Regions from separate parts of the Bacillus altitudinis genome, predicted to be linked through region 2. Evidence: predicted binding sites of a transcription regulator. Region 2 holds the regulator's gene; each other region holds the start of a gene.
What was found. Region 2 encodes LexA, which represses DNA repair genes until DNA is damaged. Its sites were predicted from a motif close to CGAACATATGTTCG; they were not measured.

Region 1: ID12_RS09945 (YhjD family protein) is a predicted target of LexA. The motif match lies at 2,801-2,814, and genes of this name have one in related genera.
Region 3: ID12_RS00745 (WYL domain-containing protein) is a predicted target of LexA. The motif match lies at 2,671-2,684, and genes of this name have one in related genera.

The regions. Positions count from the first base shown of each region.
Region 1 covers NZ_CP009108.1:1,978,947-1,983,790, reverse strand. Annotated here, with positions in the region: gene ID12_RS09960 (AbrB family transcriptional regulator) at 168-1,310, shown strand; gene lepB (signal peptidase I) at 1,550-2,062, opposite strand; gene ID12_RS09950 (TVP38/TMEM64 family protein) at 2,062-2,679, opposite strand; gene ID12_RS09945 (YhjD family protein) at 2,840-3,202, shown strand; gene ID12_RS09940 (hypothetical protein) at 3,288-3,722, shown strand; gene ID12_RS09935 (LCP family protein) at 3,757-4,713, opposite strand.
Region 2 covers NZ_CP009108.1:2,673,388-2,678,231, forward strand. Annotated here, with positions in the region: gene ID12_RS13400 (STAS domain-containing protein) at 1-498, shown strand, start outside; gene ID12_RS13405 (IseA DL-endopeptidase inhibitor family protein) at 531-1,073, opposite strand; gene ID12_RS13410 (hypothetical protein) at 1,370-1,813, shown strand; gene lexA (transcriptional repressor LexA) at 1,861-2,481, opposite strand; gene yneA (cell division suppressor protein YneA) at 2,641-2,952, shown strand; gene ID12_RS13425 (YneB family resolvase-like protein) at 2,970-3,617, shown strand; gene ID12_RS13430 (DUF896 domain-containing protein) at 3,687-3,917, shown strand; gene tkt (transketolase) at 4,106-4,844, shown strand, end outside.
Region 3 covers NZ_CP009108.1:132,710-137,553, forward strand. Annotated here, with positions in the region: gene dapF (diaminopimelate epimerase) at 1-530, opposite strand, end outside; gene ID12_RS00735 (YuzB family protein) at 801-1,037, opposite strand; gene ID12_RS00740 (NAD(P)/FAD-dependent oxidoreductase) at 1,293-2,360, shown strand; gene ID12_RS00745 (WYL domain-containing protein) at 2,409-2,639, opposite strand; gene ID12_RS00750 (YuzD family protein) at 2,740-3,069, opposite strand; partial or broken gene ID12_RS00755 (NifU family protein) at 3,191-3,490, shown strand; gene ID12_RS00760 (S9 family peptidase) at 3,723-4,844, opposite strand, start outside.

The DNA of each region.
Region 1 (4,844 bases), 690 kb from region 2:
TGTCATTTATATCAAAAACAATCTTTTTTCTAACAGAGTTAACCATAAGATAATCTTATGAAAATACTAAAAAAATTCGTATTTTATTTATAGAGACTTTTGTATTATAGTGAAGATAACAACATTTCACTTACTGAACAAATATACAGGAAGAAGGTTTATACGTGATGAAGCAAGGAAACAGCCTTCGAACCGATCTCATTTTGATTGCGGTAAGCGGTTTAGGTGGATTCCTTTTATCTCTAACAGGGATGTCTATCGGCTGGATGATTGGCACATTAATGACAGCTGCATTTATTGCCCTGCGCCGTCCCGCCCTGTTTCAGCGTAAAGGAAAGAATACCTTACGTATTCACAGCAGATGGCTACTCCTTGGTCAATTCATTCTCGGAATCGAACTAGGACAAAAAATGAACATGAAAGTCCTTCACATTTTCGCTGAAAATTGGCTTCCCGTGAGTTTCATGCTCGTCTTTTCTATTTTATTAGCCATGCTCTCCGGGTTTGTCTTATGGAAGCTGAGTAAAACAGATATGCTGACTAGCTTTGTCGGCACTGCCCCCGGCGGTCTTTCCGCTATGCCGGGCATCGCCCAAGAGGTTGGAGCAAATACAGCTGTAGTAAGTCTCGTACAAACGATACGTGTGTTAATGGTCGTACTGACCATTCCATTTACGGTATTTTATTTAAATACAAAAAGCCAATCAGATGCGGTAGTCGCCCAAGGCAGCGCCTTCTCATCAGGCGTTTTCACAATATCAAACATTTCTTGGACTGCTGCACTCATTTTAGGGGCATGGCTGATGTCACGCCTAGCTGTGCGTCTTCACTTTCCTGCCCCTTGGCTCATCGGCAGTATGTTAGGTGTGGCAGCTCTCCAAGTAGGGGCAGGCGCCTTGACAGGTCATGATTTGATTCCTTACTGGCCAGCCCAAGCGAACATTGCGTCACAGGTATTTCTAGGGGCAACCATCGGGTCAAAAATGAATAAACAAATGTTTGTCGGGCTAAAAAATACCTTGATTGTGGCCGTCGTCAGCTCAGCCGGATTGATTGCCGCGACCGTTCTCAGTTCAATTGCCATTGCAGAAATAACAGGTATTTCTGTCATTACGGCCATTCTTGCTTTTTCGCCTGGCGGTATTGCAGAAATGGCCACAACAGCTGTTACACTTCATGAGGATTCCACCTTTGTTGTGGCTGTACAAGTCGTTAGAATTATTTTGGTCATCGCCATGCTACCACCGTTTTTTCGTTTCTTACATCATGTCTGGGCAAAAAGACAGACTGATTATAAAGCCGCTAAATAGAAAGAGCCGCTTTGCATAAGCAGAGCGGCTTTCAGATTGTCTGACAACGGGCTAAAATGATGTTGATTTTAGCCCGTTGTCTTCTTTTCAGCGTGATAGAAAACCTTTGAAGTCTAGGAAGGTCGAGCACCAGAGCGGAGCGAATTTGACATTCGTGAGCACTGGAGAGCAGACATGACAACGAATGCGAGGGTTTGTCTACACGCTGAGCCGCTTTGCATAAGCAGAGCGGCTCTTTTTTATTCATCATGATTCCTTTTTACACCGACTACTTGATCCTTTGAGATCGTTCCAAAATGCCGGCTGTCAAAGCTATGTATTCGATTATCTCCGATCACGAAGTAATGATTGTTTTGTATGTTCTGACGACCGGTGATGGCTTTCAGCTGAAAATCACCTGTTAGGACGTTGCCCATTTTATGTTTTTTCTGCTCTTTTAAATACGGCTCTTTCCACTTTACACCATCAACAAACAGTTGATCATCTTCATATTTGATTGTTTCTCCTGGAAGCCCAATGACCCGTTTGATCAAGATTTGATTTTTAGGGCCATGAAATAATACATAGTCAAACCGGCTAATTTTCGTGAGTTTTGGCGAGAACTTGTTAATTAATAATTCTGTTCCATCTGTAAATGTCGGGTCCATACTAACCCCTTCTACTTTGTACGTGACAAACATGAAATTCTTTACTTGGAACAACAAGACGATGCATGTAATAATCATGAACCATAGCAATGGCTTCTTTTTCATTAAGAGCCTCCTTTGTCCTCACGCTGACTCATCCGAATATTCAACCTATTTTCTACTCTCTTTCCAACATACCATAATAAAGCAATGACTAGAACCGCAAAAACACTTCTTAACGGATTCTTTACTAAAGCTGAAATGTCATAGCCGATAAAACTAATAATAAAGAGCATGACACACTTCCCTGATAAAGCAGCTAATGAGAACTGCCAGACGCTGATTCTTGATAGACCTGCTACGACATTAACGGCAGCAGAAGGTGTAAAAGGAAAGCAGAGTAAAATAAACAACGGACCAAATCCCCGCTTTTCAACCCAAAGCATTAGCTTTTGAATAGAAGGGTGTCTGCTAATAAAGTTCAACATCCTCATCTGTCCAAATTTTCTGATCAGTAAAAAGACAAGGATAGACCCTGCACTTGCACCAATCCAGGTCAATAAAAAGCCTTCCCATAGCCCAAAAGCATTTGCATTGGCCACCGCAAATGCCACGAGAGGTAAAAACGGTAGAAATGCTTCTATTAAAGGGAGTAATATAGCCACAATGGGTCCAAAAGCCTTGTAGCTTTCAAAAAATGATGTGATATTTTCATGAGTAAATATAGAAAGAAATAATGGCAACTTGTTTGACTCCTTCAAGGTTTGTCTATCTTTCATTTTACATGGAAAACATAAAAATATACAAATGAATCCCTCTCAGCCCCCCCCTTGAGATTTTTTAACTCATCCGATATAATAAATAAGAACAAATGTTCTATATATAAAGAAAGCAGGCATGGACATGACGAGATTATCAAGCGTACAACTTCAGATGATGGAACAAGCCATCTTTCTTCCAATGGTCATCTCCATCCTCAATCGTGATTTGACGCACCTTAAAAAACATCAAACATTCAAACTAAATGAACCATATATTCAGCTAGTCACCTCTTCATTAAAAGAAGCACAAAAAGCCCTTTATCAACTGAAACAACAGTTACGTAAAGAAAAAATGAACGTACAGCAAATTGAACACGATGAAGGATTTACGACATATTTATTTCTGATCAATGGCTATGAAGAAAAGCATAAATATTTTAATCCCCGTATACGTCATCGTGTAGAGGAAATGCTCACCCATTATTTCCTCCATTCAGGAAAATAATATGGTTATATTTTACATTTATAGAAGGAACTCTTCACTTTTTGGCGAATTGATTATTATACCAAAAATTAGGAGGTTCCAACTCATGTTCAAAAAAATAACAGCACTTACCTTAGCAGCAGGATTACTTGTGCCAAGCACAGTGTCAGCATTAGAACCACTGCAAACAGGAAAACAAGCCCCAGCAGCATCTACACAAATAACAAGTGTAGCCTATACAACGGTTTCTATCGTTGGAAAACGAGTAAAGTTTGAAGTGAAAGCACTCGAAAATCCTTTCAACATGAATTACTATAATCGAATTGCTTGGACGAGTACGGACGAAGAGCCAAGTGTATTCAATGACAATATTCTATCGGTCATTGTCGCTAAAAAAACCGGACAGTCTTATCAAGTCTTTTCATACGAAGCGCTCACTTCGGTAAAGGACAAGATTGAATCAGGTCAAAAGGTGTATGGCTGGGCGCTTGCTTTAAATGGTGTGTGGTACCCAACGATGCCTGCAACCCTCTATTATTAAAAAAAGCCTGCCATAGCGGCAGGCTCTTTCTCCATTATGACAATTCGAGCTGTTTTCTCAGCTCTTGTCTCACTTCTTCTAATCCTGGTCCATCTAACTCAAAGTAATACACATTCCCAGGCTGGTAATCGTGCCCTTTTAATTGGATGGTATCCACTGATTTTAATGAACTCAGTAAAGGGAATAGACCGATCAACTGTTTCATGGATAAATTGGTGGAGACGTTATCCCCAAGTGTATCAATGATGTTGTCATAAGACGGTATGGAAGAAATGGATTTTGATTTTTCAAAGATGGCTTGAAGTGCTTCCATTTGGCGCTTTCCGCGCATGAGATCACTATCTGCCTTTCTCGTTCTCACAAACGCTAATGCTTCTTCACCACTGAGCGTATGCGTGCCTGTTTCCACATGAACTTTTCCTTTTGAATCCTTTTCCATTTGTTTTGCAATGCCTTCATCTTCAATCGTTACGTCAATTCCATTTAGCTCATCGACAATGTCTTGAAACGCCTTAAAGTTTCCTGCAATTACATAGTCTACCGGGATGTTTAACAAATTCTCTACCGTTTTGACTGATAAATCTGCACTCCCAAACGCATGGGCATGAGCAATTTTATCATATCCTCTCCCCGGTATATCAACATAAGAATCACGAGGAATACTTAGGAGCTTGATCGTTTTGTCTGTTCGATTCACCGTCGCCAGTAAGACCGCATCACTTCTTGCTTCGTCTACCGTTTCACCTGGACGGCTGTCAATCCCTAAGAGCAGCACCGAAAAGCTATCCTTTCCTGGATCAAAAGCTTTCACACGCTTTTGCGAGGTCTCTCCTCTTTCTAAAGATACTTGCGCTTTATTCGACGCTTTTGAAATTTTATAGTATGCATATCCTGTGACAGATACAGCCATAACCATGACAAATGCCATGATAAACAGCACGACTTTCACCCAAGGTCTTAGCCTTCTTTTTGATCTTGTTTTCTCCTTCATCCTTTCCGAACCCTCACTCTATCTTAGTCTCACAATGTAGGTTCCACTATAACATATTTTGATGAAAGTTTCCTGCACGCAACATATTTTTATGTATCCACAATAAAAAACTGCTCGATAGGAGCAGCTTT
Region 2 (4,844 bases):
GATATTGACATTGACCGAATATTTTATTGGTATGATTTGATATCTGAGGCATTTAACATTTCAATTCATGTCTTTATTCAGCAATATGTGAAAAATACCACCAATAAACTCGTTGCACAAAGAGACATGATTTATGAGCTGAGTTCCCCAGTCATTGTGTTAAAAAGTCATGTTGCCTTATTGCCTTTAGTTGGAGATATTGACACTGCGCGAGCAAAGATTATCTTAGAAAATACATTAAAACAGTGTTCGCAAAAAGGTGTTCAACATTTATGTATTGATTTATCAGGTGTCGTCATCATTGATACGATGGTAGCACATCAAATCTTTGATCTTGTCACGTCACTTCGGTTAATTGGGGTTGATACGACCATTTCAGGCATTAGACCAGAAATTGCTCAAACGGCTGTACAGCTTGGACTGCCTTTTAATGAATTTCAAACGGCTTCATCACTTGCTCACGCTTTAGATCGTATGACTGAATTTTCATCCATATAAAAACCAGGCCTAGTAAACGGCCTGGTTTTTATTTAGATCACAGCGTCAATTTTTGTTACTTTCCAATCCTTTTGTACTTTCTCGAAAGTGACAGTACGTTTTACTTTGCGTCCATCAAGTGTTGGGACTGTGAATTCGTATGTGCGGATTGTACTTTTCTTAGAGACGAGTTTAGGTGTTGCCTTATCCCAATTAAGCATATTGTCTCCGTCACCAACTGGCACAGCCATTTTACCTTTATGAACGATGAACTGATAGTCTTTTAAACCGTGAGTAATGGCATCTTTTGTGAACACTTGAGATAGATAGCTGTTTAGTTTTTTCTTTGTATCAAATGTTTTAGACAGGTAGTTGTAAGTCATATCTTTATAAGTAAATGATTTTAATTTGTAATCTGAATGCTCTTTAATGTTGTAGCCTGACATCGCACTCCAAAAGTGTTCTCTTGCATCAAGGGCAATATGTAACGCTTCTTTATTTGTCAAAGCGGCTGATTTTTTGGAAGCGGCCAGTGTTGTTGTTTGTAATGAGATCATAAGCATAATAGCGGTTAATAAAACAAATAATTTTTTCAAGGCGATTGCCTCCTTTTCTCAATGAAAACTTCTTATGTTACAAATGTTACAATAGTTACAGAGATATTACAAGTATTAAATCTAAATGTTTTTTATTTCTTTTCTTTCTACATATATAACGTTTGAGGGAGACAAAAAGTTTTCATTTTTTTATTTTTTTCTTCCTCATTAATATTTAACCGTTCTAAAGAAGAATAAAACGTCTTTTGGAAAGATTTCTATTTGTCTCTTCAACACTCTTTTTTTATGTATGACATATACTGTCGTGATGAATGTCTAAGAAAGTGGTGTTTAATATGTATAATCCATATGAAGGTACGTGGAATGGGTACTTGTACGATCGGCAGGTACAAAGCATGCCGGCGTTTCCTATTTCTCAAGTTGGAGGATTTCCCGGCTTGCCATTCGGAGGGACTGGGCAAGGGCAAGGAGCAGGAGGACAATCGGTCCCGCCAGCCCCGCCGCAGCATATCATCTCGCAATATCAACAAGCAGTTTCTCAGCCTCAAAGTATGCAGCCGCTCATTGCAGGGCAGAGTGTAGGCGGAAGCCAGCAAACGGTTCAATTTGCAGCTGGATGTAATAGAAGGTGGACCATTGTGTTCCTTAGAAACGGTCAAGTATTTCTCATGTATGTTCTTTCCTCGCAGCCTTTTGGCCGTACAACGGGTTTCATATGGCCGAACTTTACATTTGGCTCGTTCCCAAGCTCTAGTATTCTTGCATATTCTTGTTCATAAAAGAAAAAGCCGGCTCTCATCAAACGTTGATGAAATACCGGCTTTTTTTAATGAATATTTCTAAATACGCCAATCACTTTACCTAGTATACTCACATTCTGTAAAATAATCGGTTCCATTGATGGATTCTCGGGCTGTAATCTAAAGTGTGTATCTTCCTTATAAAAACGTTTCACTGTTGCTTCATCTTCTTCTGTCATAGCCACCACAATATCTCCATTGTTGGCAGTGCTTTGCTGACGCACAATGACGTAGTCTTTGTCCAAAATACCTGCATCGATCATACTTTCTCCCATAATTTCAAGCATAAATACTTGTTCATCTGGCGCTGCAAAAGTTTCTGGAAGTGGGAAATATTCTTCTACATTCTCAACAGCCGTGATAGGCAAGCCTGCTGTGACTTTTCCGATGACTGGAACATTCATTACAGCGCTCTTTGGAATATTCATTTCCTCTTCATCTAGTACTTCGATCGCTCTAGGTTTCGTTGGGTCTCTTCTAATTAAACCTTTCGTTTCTAGTCTAGCTAAATGTCCATGGACAGTTGAACTTGATGCTAGACCGACAGCTTCGCCAATTTCACGAACGGATGGGGGATAACCCTTGCTTTTTACTTCTTCTTTTATGAATTTCAGGATATCGAGTTGTCTTTTTGATAGCTTCGTCATCTTTTGCACCTCAAAACGTCAATTTTAAAGAAATTATAGCATGTTTTTCCTAACAGTACAAACATAGGTTCGAAAAAAACGTTTGACAGAAACGTTTGTTCGTATTTATAATGAGTGTCAGAAAGAACGAACACACATTCTATTAGGAGAGATGACATTATGAGGTTAAAGGAATCTATTATTTTTATTGGGCTATTCTCATTCATCGTTGGCATATTTCTCTCACTTATTGCAGTCACTAGCCATAATGATCCAAATCAATATGTTAAAATAGAGGTTCAATCAGGTGATACTCTTTGGGGATTAGCTGATCAAGTAAACGACAGTAAATCGATCGATAAAAATGCTTTTATTGACTGGGTAACTGAACACAATGATCTCGCTTCAACTGACATCCAGCCTGGAGACATCCTTGTCATTCCAGTTAAAAAAGAGCATCCAGTCGTATATCAACTTGCAACAGTACAGTAGAAAGGTCGATTGAAGACATGAATGCAATCATTTATGCGAGAGTAAGTACTGCCAAAGAAGAGCAAGAAACCTCGCTTAAAAGACAAGAAGAAGAACTGCTTGCTTTAGCTGCAGCGCACAAGATGAATGTAGTCAAAGTGATTAAAGAAAAAGCGAGTGGATACGATCTTGATCGTGACGGTGTTTTTGACATGCTGGCTACGCTGAAAGAGGAAGAAATCGATGCTGTTCTCATTCAAGATGAGACACGCCTTGGAAGAGGGCAGGCGAAAATCGCTCTTCTTCATTGTCTGTTTAAAGAGAAAGTCAAGGTGTACAGCGTATTTCATAGAGGAGAGCTTGAGCTTTCAGAAGCAGACGAAATGGTCATTGAAATTGTAGGCGTTGTAGAAGAGTATCAGCGGAAAATTCATAATTTGAAAATTAAGCGTGGGATGAAAAAAGCTGTTGAGCGAGGGTATCAACCCGAACTGAATTTAAAACACCAAGAACAGGCGCCTGGCCGCGAACGTATTGAAGTACCGATTTCTGAAATTGTTCGATTAAGAAAAAATAACATGACATTCGCTGAAATTGCAGTGACATTGCAGGCACTTGGTTTTGACATTTCAAAAGCAACCGTCCATAGAAGGTACCAAGAATATGAAAAAGGGCTTGCGACTTAAAGCGTGATTTGTTGTAAAAATGACTGATATTTAGTAGTATGTAGAGAAAATGTTTTAAAGGAGTTTGTCATGATTTCTAAAGAACAGCTTGCAAGAATCAATGAGCTTTCAAAAAAGTCGAAAGAGGCCGGTTTGTCGGACGCTGAGAAAACAGAACAAAAGCAATTAAGAGAGGAATATTTAAAGGCTTTTCGTTCTTCTATGAAAAATACACTTAAAACCGTGAAAATCGTCGATCCAGAAGGAAACGATGTCACACCAGAAAAATTAAAAAGAGAAAGAGACCAGAATCTTCATTAAAGGTCATCATTTCTTGATTTTTGAAAAGATGGGAGGAATATTCTCATCTTTTTTCATATTTGTATAAGTTTTTAGGTGATCGATAAACTAAATGTGACAAAATCCTTCTTTTTCGGCGTGAAATAGTTGTGAAAAAAGGACAGTAGATTTATGATAATGGTGTACACAAGATACGGAAGGGGATTTATATGGAAACGATTGAATTGAAATCTATTGCAACAATACGTACTCTCTCCATAGACGCAATTGAAAAAGCGAATTCCGGTCACCCTGGAATGCCGATGGGCGCTGCACCAATGGCGTACGCTTTATGGACGAATCACTTAAACGTAAGTCCGCAAAATCCAAATTGGTTTAACAGAGACCGTTTTGTGTTATCTGCGGGACATGGCTCTATGCTTTTATATAGCATGCTTCATTTAAGCGGATACAATCTGAGCATCGAAGATTTAAAACAATTCCGCCAATGGGGAAGCAAAACACCTGGACATCCTGAGTTTGGACATACTGAGGGCGTAGATGCGACAACAGGTCCTTTAGGACAAGGGATTGCGATGGCTGTAGGAATGGCACTTGCAGAAAGACATCTTGCAGAAACGTATAACAAAGACAACTTTAATGTTGTGGATCACTATACATACAGCATTTGCGGAGATGGAGACTTAATGGAGGGCATTTCCTCTGAAGCTGCTTCACTTGCTGGTCATTTAGGCTTAGGCCGTTTAATTGTTCTTTATGATTCAAACGACATTTCTTTAGATGGCGACCTCGATCGTTCTTTCTCTGAAAATGTGAAGAATCGTTTTGAAGCGATGAATTGGGAAGTTCTTTATGTAAAAGACGGCAATAACATTGACGAAGTGACGGCTGCCATTGAAAAAGCCAAACAAAGTACAGACAAACCTACACTTATTGAAGTGAAGACGA
Region 3 (4,844 bases), 1.1 Mb from region 2:
TCAATGTCTTCTAAATAGAAAACGATATGGGGATTCCCCATTGAAACAGCTGTTCCATTTAAGGTCGTCGTGCCAAAATCAAGCGGTTCATTGATCGTTGTACTGGCCGGTTCACCAAGCATTGGCATCGCTTCTTTTTCAAAACGAGGTTTACCCATATCAACTGTCACTAACTGAACGTGACCATCCTGCACATGAACGGTCGCCTCAACGAGTCCTGACAATGTCTCAATCTGGAACGTTGTGTCTGTTACGATTTGATGCTCATACACATATTTTGCCACGCAACGCAGACCGTTACCGCAGTTTTTCCCCTCTGATCCATCATTGTTGAAAATGCGCATCTTCACAGGCGCAACATCTGATGGGCAAATGAGGATCATTCCGTCTGAACCGATACCTGTATAAACAGAAGAAACGCGGATCGCTATCTCTGACAGCTGCTCTTCTGGAAGCTGTTCCTTCATCTGATTGACGTATATATAATTGTTTCCTAGTCCGTGCATTTTCGTGAATTGAAATGATGTCATGAGCGTCCTCCAAAAATGTTGTTTCTTTATAGTATAAAAGGAGTCGATTCAGGAGACAATCTTATCATCCCCCGTTTTTCATACATAGAAGCTCTTTGCTGCCATGGCAAAGGGCTTTTATTATGCATATGCCTCTTTTTCTCTCGTGTGATGCTTCATTTTGATGATATTTTATTAGCATAACATATTGGATGCGCTTTCTACATTTTTTCCTGAAAAATGGAAACTTAATATATGAAAAAAATGCACCTCATGACCCATGTGGTGCATTTAAAACATGTCGTTTTCCTCTATAAAAGCATAAATACGCTCGACTAGCTGCTCTGCATTTTCTCCAGAAACAAATTCTCCATTCACAAGAGCAAATGGGGAGTCCATACATTTGCCGCAGTAGCTTAAACAGCCGTATTCCATTACATCTAAGTTTGGGTCTTTTTCTAGCTTCTCTTTTGCTTCTTGAGACCCTTGTGCAAGATTACTTACACAAAATTCGATCAGTGGAAACACTGTGCTTCACCTCACATTTGCCTTACTATCCTACCGAAATTCCTTCTATTAGTCAAAACATGAGCTTCAATAAATCGTTACGCCTATTCCCCGTAAAATGTTTTACTATTTAGGACTAAGTAATGAATATGTAGGTTATTTTGAAACAATTATTGTGGTTTCACAGTAAATTCGATATAATTTTATTTGGTATTTTAACTTAAAGTTTTTTAGTATAAGTGTTTTTCAATGTCTAGGGGGAAAAGGAGAATCGTCATGAAAAATTTAGTCTTGATCGGCGGAGGTTACGGGAATATGCGGGTTCTCCACCGCTTATTGCCAAATCAATTACCTGATGATGTTACTATCACATTAATTGATCGAAATCCTTACCACTGTTTAAAAACAGAATATTATGCACTTGCTGCTGGAACGATCTCTGATCATCACATTCGAGTATCTTTTCCAGAGCATCCGAAGCTGGATATTCAATACGGGGAAGTAGAAAAAATTGATATTGAAAACAAACAGATCTTATTTAGCGACCGTGAACCGATTCCATATGATGATACGGTAATCGGACTCGGCTGTGAGGACAAGTATCACAATGTCCCTGGGGCGAAAGAACATACATACAGCATTCAAACCATTGATCAGTCAAGGCTTGCGTATAACAAATTAAACAATTTGAGTGCAGGTGCAACGGTTGGTATCGTCGGTGCTGGACTTAGCGGGGTAGAGCTGGCCAGTGAACTGCGTGAAAGCCGTTCTGATTTAAACATCATTCTTTTTGACCGCGGAGAACTGATTCTTTCCAGTTTCCCAAAAAGATTAAGTTTATATGTACAAAAATGGTTTGAAGAAAACGATGTAAAGATCATTAACTGCGCCAATATTACGAAGGTTGAAGAAGGAGTTGTGTACAACCATGACGATGCCATTGAAGCAGATGTCATCGTGTGGACAGCAGGAATTCAGCCAAGTAAAGTCGTGCGAGATATGGATGTTGAAAAAGATGCACAAGGCCGTGTCGTCTTAACTCCTCATCACAATCTCCCTGGAGATGAGCATGTCTATGTCGTAGGTGACTGCGCAAGCTTGCCTCATGCACCAAGTGCACAGCTTGCCGAGGCACAGGCAGAGCAAATTGTGCAATCTCTACAGAAACGCTGGAAGAACGAACCGCTTCCTGAGGCTTACCCACAGTTTAAGTTAAAAGGCGTACTCGGCTCTTTAGGGAAAAAAGCCGGCTTTGGCTTAGTGGCGGATCGTCCACTTGTTGGTCGTGTTCCAAGACTCTTAAAATCTGGACTTCTTTGGATGTACAAGCATCACAATGGATAAAATGATGTGAATTTTTTCTCAAAGCTCCTTCTAATGAAGGAGCTTTTATTATGAAACGGCATGTACCGATGAATGGTTCACTTTGATAGGAGCAAGCGCAAGGATGCAGTCTTTACGAAACGTTCTGATCGTCTTCTTCGATAAACAATACGCTTGTATGAACTGTTCAGTTTGACGATGTACAATGATTTTTCGTTTCGAGCACTCTCCATTTTTCTTCATATAAATCATATCAATCGGTATTTGTTGATGAAGAGATTGTTTTAGTAAATAATTCATGATGCTCACGCTCCTTTCATCTCATTATAAACGAACAAACGTTCTAAATCAACCTAAAAAGGAACGTTTGTTCTGTTTATTTTCCTAAAAAAAGAACAGCTCATTCACTGCTCTCTTCGTACCCGTATTTCTCCATTTCTTGATAAATATCTTTTAATTTCGGATTGCCCTCTCCAACAATTTGATCCTCAACAAGGACAAGCGGATAAAAGAATTCATCATCAAGAATTCGTTCAGACAATTCTTTTTGGCGTTCGTTTTCAGGCGGGTGCTCAATATCGATATATGTGATGCGAAACGGCTGATTTGGATATTTTCGTTTTAATGCTGCATCTAGCCACTCAAATGTATCTTTTGAAGAAGGCAGATTCACGCAACTAGCGCACAGGACATCTCTTCCATATACATAAAGGTCAACGGTTTTGTTCATTTGACAAGCCCCCTATTCTTTCTTTATTTTAGCTGAATTTTCTGTATGAAAAAAGTCAAAATCACTTTTTGTTTCAAGATGAGATTGTGCTATAATGAGAAGGAAACTTTGAAACCAATCAATAGATTTTTATCGTCCAGATGAATATAATGGTGATATGTTGTGAAAGGAGCGATTATATCTAATGACTGAAGTCGAAATGAAAGACCAAGTACAGGAAGTACTGGACAAACTTCGTCCATTTCTATTACGTGATGGTGGAGACTGTGAGCTTGTAGACATTGAAGATGGCATTGTGAAATTACGCCTTCTTGGTGCATGCGGCAGCTGCCCAAGTTCAACCATTACATTGAAAGCCGGTATTGAGCGCGCATTATTAGAAGAAGTACCTGGCGTTGTAGAAGTTGAACAGGTTTTCTAATTCATATATGACATGAAAACGACCCTTACTGGGTCGTTTTTTAATTGTTGACAAAGGGCTAATTTTAGCCCTTTGTCTTCTTTTCAGTGTGATAGAAAACCTTTGCAGTCTAGGAAGGACGAGTACTGGCGCAGAGCGAATTTGACATTCGTGAGCACCGGAACGCAGGACTGACACCGAATGCGAGGGTTTGTCTACACGCTGAAACGACCCAATCAGGGCCGTTTTTTGATTAGGATAACTTCTCTCTAAACCATTCTTGAATAAAGGTCAGTCTTTGAATACGCTGCCCAGGGTGGCCACTTCTGGATAAATCATGAGAAGCCTTAGGAAACTTGATTAATCTCGTGTCTTTTCCAAGCTCCTTCAATGCCACAAAAAGCTGCTCTCCTTGATCGACTGGGCAGCGGTAGTCTTCATCACTGTGCAGGATGAGGAGCGGTGTGTTCACCTGTTTTACATACTTTAGCGGCGAACGATCCCATAGCTTATCAACCGAATCATAAATATCCCCATCCACCTGCCATTTTGTAAAGAAATAGCCGATATCACTGATGCCATAAAAGCTAATCCAGTTTGAAATGGAACGCTGTGTAACAGCTGCACGGAAACGGTCTGTCTGTCCGACAATCCAATTGGTCATAAAACCGCCATAGCTGCCGCCTGTTACGCCAAGCCTTGTTTCATCAAGAAAGTCATAGGCTTCGAGCACATGATCAACAGCCAGCATGACATCCTCATAATCAACGTCACCATAGCTGCCTCTTACCCGGTCTGTAAACATCTGTCCGTATCCATGACTGCCATGAGGGTTTATGTAAACAATCGCATACCCTTCAGCGGCGAGCATTTGAAATTCATGAAAATACGTATGACCGTACATCGCATGCGGCCCGCCATGAATTTCTAAGATAAGTGGATATGTCTTCCCCTCTTCCATCTGAGCAGGCTTCATAAACCAGCCATGTACAACGTCTCCTTCTTTTGACTGGAAAGAAATTGGTTCAGGTTCGGATATGACATGTTCCTTTAGAAAGTCATCATGCTCAAACGTGATTTGCTTGAGTGAGGATTCCCCTAAAGTCAGCTCATACAGCTCACTAGGCGAGACAGGTGAAAGACGGCTGATCAGCATTTTTGATTCATCTGGATGAAGACTGAAATTCGTCACATGTTCTGCCTCTAAACGAACGGGATAGGCTAAACCTTCAATAGAGAAATAATAAATTCCGGTACTCCCTTGATCAGAAACAAGCGCATAAAACCCCTGACTATCCTTTGTCCATTGTGGAAGCTGATTGGCTTCACCCATGACACTATCCCCTGCCATACAGTTACCAACATACATATCGAG